Linked DNA regions of Oceanispirochaeta sp. M1. The protein of the gene in region 2 interacts with the protein of the main gene of each other region in a pairwise test. Links are inferred from orthologs where the notes say so. Each region holds a gene or a part of one and is shown on either strand. Other genes may lie near its edges.

Region 1 (2,924 bases), on a different replicon or contig from region 2:
TCTGTGAGCACATGTTCCTCATGGCATGTCTGAATAAGGGAAGAAAAACCTACTTTGCAGGTGCTTACCCCTCAGCTTGTGGTAAAACCGCAACTGCCATGATCCCCGGTGAACAGATTGTTGGTGACGACATCGTTTACTTCAAGAAAATTGACGGCGAATTCCGCGGTGTAAACGTTGAGCAGGGTATCTTCGGTATCATCAAAGACGTTAATGCTCAGGACGATCCTGTCATTTTTGAAAATGCTATGAAAAACCAGGAAGTTATTTTCTCAAATATCCTTCAGGGACCCGACAAGATGCCATATTGGCTCGGTCAGGGTGTTGATAACCCCAAATCCGGTAAAAACCACATTGGTGACTGGACTGAAGGTATGAAAGACAGCAAAGGAAACGTAGTTCCCGTTGCTCACCCCAACTCAAGATACACAATGAGACTTGATTACCTTGCCAACTACGACAAAGTCGGATTTGAAGCAAAAGAAGGTGTTAAGGTTGACGGTATCCTCTATGGTGGACGTGACAGTGATACTTCTGTTCCTGTTGAAGAGTCTCCCTCCTGGAAAGATGGTATCCTGCTGAAGGCATGTACCCTCGAATCTGAAACAACTGCTGCTACCCTCGGTGCAGAAGGTGTAAGAGCTTCTTCTCCCATGGCTAACATGGACTTTGTTTCCTACCCCCTTGGTGAGTACACCATGAATAACATCAACTTTGTTAAAGGTATGAAATCCGAGCCCAAAATTTACTCAACAAACTACTTCATGAGAAACCCCGAAGGTAATTTCATGACCAGCAAGCTTGCTAAGAAAGTATGGCTTCACTGGGCAGAAGGTAGAATCCACGGAGAATACGAAGCTCTTGATACTCCTTCAGGAAAAATCCCCCTTTACAATGATGTAAAGGTTCTCTTCAAAGAACTTCTTGACGAAGATTTCAGCGAAGAAGATTACACATACCTGTTTACATTCCGTTGTACAAAACTGATCGAAAAACTGGAAAGAACCAAAAAATTCTTCGCCGGCAAAGACAGCAAAGTACCTGCAGAACTGAACGAGTACTGGGATGCAACAATTGCTAAATATACTACCATTAAAGAAAAATATGGTGATGAAATTAAACCCGGTACCTACAAAGGTTAATTCTCAATTGAATTGATTGATTCCGGCTGTCTCTTTCGGGAGCTGCCGGGATTGTATGTTCCCAAAAAAAACCATCGGATATCCGATGGTTTTTTTATGCTCTTGCAGCGAAAAGTAATCTCTATTCGTGGTGGTGTCCATGTTCTCCATGAACATGACCGTGTTCCAGTTCTTCTGCTGTGGCTACTCTTACATCTGCAACAGCTACTTCAAACTCCAGAGTCATTCCCGCAAGGGGATGATTTCCATTAATAGTGACCTCGTCACCCTCAATCTCATCGATTCTGACAACCATAACATGACCATCTGCACCGTTGGCTTCAAATTCCATACCCACTTCCAGTTCATCCACACCCTGAAAATTCTCTTTGGGCAGTTTCTGGATAAGTTGAGGCATATGTTCACCGTAGGCATCCTTGGGAGGCACAGTTACTTTAAGTTTATCACCGGATTTCTTGTCATTCAGTTCTTTTTCGAGGCCCGGAATCAGAGCTCCTGAACCGTGAAGATAGACGAGGGGGGTTCCTTTCTCGGATGCATCAATTACATCTCCCTTACTGTCACGGAGGGTATAATCTATGGAAACAACACTCTTTTCTGCAATTGTCATAATTTCTCCTGTACGACCGACAAGTTGCGGCCATAGTTATTTCATTAAGTATAAGGAGTAAGGTATTAAAAACCCTGGTGAAAGTCCAATCATTAATGACTCAAGTTTCATCTGTCTGCCGTCTTCACATAAAACGGACACAATCTTCAGCTATTCTCTCTTATTTCTATTTTTAATCAACAACTGTAACTTTTATACTATTGTTAAGTAAAAAAGTAATATTTAAAATATTGGAAGAGGGCTATTGCACTTCCTATTATGTAATAAAGTTTTTATATTCCGGAAGTGAGCCGTCTTTTCTGCAGAGAAGATGGCTCTTTTTATTATAATTTGACTGTGACAGCCCTTTGTTGGAATTTTGATTGGTAAATAGTTAATATTTACTATGGAATACATCAATAAAAAACAGTTTATTATGTATAGTACTGGATATAAAAGATCAGCATGTTTTTTCCAGGAGACCTCAGGGTCCTCGGGACAGTGAATACCGGAGTGAAGTTACTCACTCCGGACGCATAGGAGTAAAATGAATATTGCAATTTTTTCAGATGCCTTCTATCCCCAGATTAACGGAGTGGTGACCTCTATTGTCTCTGTGGCATCTAATATGGCCGAGCGCGGTCATCGGGTTATTATTGTTGCTCCCAGTTATAGACATCTTGAAGAGATCGATATCCCCGGTGTAAAAATTATAAGGGTACCTTCAATTTCGGCCTCATTTTACGAAGACTTTAAATGGACAAATCCATTCAGTTTTACCACATATAAAACTCTCAGGAAAGAGAATATTGACCTGATCCACTTTATGACGCCTATTTTTATCTCCATGCTGGGGATTAAATTTGCCAGGAAAAGAGGTCTTCCTGTTGTGGGAACCTTCCATACATTTATCGCTGATCCCAGTTACTCCGAACATATGTTCAGCGGGCCGGTTAAGGTTTCCGAAGAAGTCATCTGGAAGTATCTTAATCTTTATTATGACTGTGCCGATTATGTGACAGCTCCCACCGAAGAAGCTGTCCGTATTATCTCTGAGAATGGCTGTACAGCCCCTCTTGAAGCGGTATCAAACGGTATTGATTTTAAGCAGTTTGACAACAGCCGCTCTGATGAGTTCAGTAAGAAATACTCTCTGGGGAATCAGGTTGTTCTCTATGTGGGGCGTGTAGCCT
Region 2 (2,953 bases):
CTGTGAGGCCAGTTTGATGTAACCCTGGATACCAATATGTGCAGGACACTCAGCCTTACAGGGGCTGCTGCCTTCATCACTGACTACTTTTCTATTGGTCCGGTAATCGGGATTCCATTTATCAGCACCCCATTCACTGTTGTGAATCTTTTCCTGTTTTTTAGGAGCCGGAACAACTTCGGAACAGATTTTCTGTCCGAGGGTCAAAGCATTGGTGGGACAGTTTTCAACACATTCCCCGCAGGCTACACATTTCTCAGTATCAACTTCAGATACATAATTGGAGCGGGTCATATCAGGATTGGACCAATGGCTGGCCAGCCTCATATTAAAACAGCCGCAGCCACAGCAGTTACATATAGCATGTGTTTTACCCGGACCGTCCAGGTTGGGGATGGAGTGCATCAGACCGTTATCTTCAGCTTTCTTAATAACTTCGACAGCTTCTTCTCTGGTTATTTCCTTTGCTCTTCCTGTACGAATATAGTACTCCGCAGCATGACCCATCTGAATACAGATGTCTTCTTTCAAGTGTCCGCATCCCTCTCCCATGGCTTCCCTGGATGTTCGGCATGCACAGTCTGATAGTGAAAAGATGGTATTCTCTTCCAGATATTTTGATACTTCTTCAAATGAGGCAGTTTTGGTGTTGCCATCAATAGCTTTTTCAATAGGAATAACCCGCATGGGGCCTAGTCCAACAGGGAATTTACCGACTCCCATAGGGCCTTTCTTCAGTCCATAGGCATCAAAGGCTCTCGCAATCTGAGGATATTTTTTTACATTCTCCTTATGATTGACCATCATTTCCATGTGTCCGGGAACCCATATTTCAATCCAGTATTTATCAACACCATCAATCTCATTGACAAATGCCATACCGGCGTCAGCAATTTCCCAGAGGAGTTCTGCTGTTTTTTCAACAGATTTACCACAAAGTGGTGCAACTTCTTCGGCGGTCATGGGCTGTCTTAATTCAAGGTGGAGGGCAACTTCGGCCATCTCATCAGTGATTACAGGCTCCATAATCAGATATTCCGGATGATCTGCTTTGATCTCCAGTTTTGATCCTCTTTTTGTTCTGCTGATTTTATTTGCAAGATCCAGTAATAATTCGCTGGCCATTTAATTCCCCTTATATAAAAGTATTTTTAATTCAGAATTCATCAGTTCAGTTTCCAGGCTTTCACTTCAGTTCGAAGCCAGTCTGTCCATTCATCAACTCCCTCTCCTGTCTTCGCAGAAATGGGGATGATCCTGATATTCTTATTCAGTCTGGTGACATATTCAGTGAGTGCATTCATATCAAAATTAAAAAAATCCATAGCATCTATTTTATTTACCAGAAGGACATCAACCATGGAGAACATGATTGGATACTTAAGAGGTTTATCATGTCCTTCGGGTACACTCAGAATCATGGCATTTTTAGATGCTCCGGTGTCATACTCTGCTGTACAGATCAGATTGCCGATATTTTCGAGTATTGCAAAATCAAGGCCGTCAGTACCCAGGCCTTCAATACCCTGTCTTGTCATTAAAGCATCAAGGTGACACATGCCTCCTGAATGGAGCTGAATAACCCTTGTACCGGTTTCTGATACAGTGTCAGCATCCACAGAGGAGTCCAGGTCGGCTTCCATTACACCGATTGACATCTCATTTCTCAGAGCTTCGATAGTTCTGAGTACGGTTGTGGTCTTACCTGAACCGGGAGAAGACATGAGATTCAGAAGGAAAACACCTTTTTCCTTAAGCTCCGCTCTGAGTCTTTCAGCCTCTTTATCATTACTTTCATAAACGCTTTTTTTTATTTCCAGAACCTTGAACTTGTCCATAATTTCTCCTGTTTAAATATTTGAATTAGAGTCCCAGAAAGGACATTGCCAGTCCGCATGAACCGATGATTCCTCCAGCCATTGCATTGCCATATCGTTCAAAAAACGGAAAACGTATAAGTTTTTTAAGACCGTAGGATGATGAGATGACCACTGTGAGCATGACAAGCAGAGTGCTCAGCCCAAATACCAGAACGACCAGCACTGTATGGAATACCGTATCGTTGACAGCTGGATAGATAATCAGAGGTATAAGAGGTTCACAGGGGCCAAAGACAAAGATTAGAAACAGAATCCAGGGTGTTGTTTCTTTCCTGGAACTCTTTTGACTATGGTCATGGTTGTGAGAGAGCAGTCCCGAATGACTGTGCGTCTGGTTGCTTACAGCTTTTCTGATACCCCAGATGCAATAGATAAATCCAAAGGCAGTTAATGACCATGCGGCAATTTCACCACGCACGGTTTCTATGAATTCCAGCTGCGTGAGGATACTGCCAACTGATACAGCGGCTATACCCAGAATCAGACCGGATAATATATGACCCATCCCGCATAGAGCTGTTATAATGACTGTTTTTTTTAGAGACCAGTCTTTTGATTTACTCAAGGCAATAAAGGGGAGGTAATGATCCGGGCCCAGCAGAGTATGTACACATCCGACCATAAAGGTTGAAAATAGCAGTATTAGAAAATTCTGTTCCATTTTTTAATTAGTCCTTAGAATCATTTACTCAGATAAAAAAGTAGATTTAATTTGTAAAATAATTATCTGATAATTGGACTTTAATGGATGTAATAAGAAACGGGCAATAGGTAAAAAAATACCGAATAGTGTAGAATCTAATGATTTACCTTCGTATTTACAACGCGGAGAAATATTGGAAATCATTTAATATTAAGTACAACTGTTTCTAAGTTGTTATTTTTATATTCTTGAGCCTGCTTTGATAGGAATATGTGTAAACATTAAGCTAAATCAAAAAAAATAAAATATCAGAAATATCTATGAATAAAAGCAGATGTAAACTCCGTTATTTTATCAAGGCTGGAACAGCAGCTTAATGCTCCTCCAAGATAGATCCCTTTTTCGCCCTGTCTTGATTGCAGTTCCTCAT

Evidence for each region. Proteins that work in one complex are often made in the same cells at the same time.
Region 1: the proteins of hypB (region 2) and DV872_RS00720 interact in binary tests that used the Escherichia coli proteins (3 or more experiments, as listed by UniProt). The link is inferred for Oceanispirochaeta sp. M1 from one-to-one orthologs.

The regions. Positions count from the first base shown.
Region 1 is NZ_QQPQ01000001.1:170,699-173,622, forward strand. Bases 9-2,894 are described here. They hold DV872_RS00720 (peptidylprolyl isomerase), read right to left. Parts: upstream 1,753-2,894; coding sequence 1,264-1,752; downstream 9-1,263. Other genes in these bases: DV872_RS00715 (phosphoenolpyruvate carboxykinase (GTP)), read left to right, coding at 9-1,142; DV872_RS00725 (glycosyltransferase), read left to right, coding at 2,279-2,894. Outside these bases: more of DV872_RS00715, read left to right, coding at 1-8; more of DV872_RS00725, read left to right, coding at 2,895-2,924. UniProt on the Escherichia coli protein: Folding helper with both chaperone and peptidyl-prolyl cis-trans isomerase (PPIase) activities. Chaperone activity prevents aggregation of unfolded or partially folded proteins and promotes their correct folding.
Region 2 is NZ_QQPQ01000012.1:68,816-71,768, forward strand. Bases 3-2,917 are described here. They hold hypB (hydrogenase nickel incorporation protein HypB), read right to left. Parts: upstream 1,839-2,917; coding sequence 1,167-1,838; downstream 3-1,166. Other genes in these bases: DV872_RS10280 (FAD-dependent oxidoreductase), read right to left, coding at 3-1,125; DV872_RS10290 (sulfite exporter TauE/SafE family protein), read right to left, coding at 1,864-2,541; DV872_RS10295 (FAD-dependent oxidoreductase), read right to left, coding at 2,832-2,917. Also shown: more of DV872_RS10280, read right to left, coding at 1-2; more of DV872_RS10295, read right to left, coding at 2,918-2,953. UniProt on the Escherichia coli protein: Involved in the maturation of [NiFe] hydrogenases. Required for nickel insertion into the metal center of the hydrogenase. Exhibits a low intrinsic GTPase activity, which is essential for nickel insertion.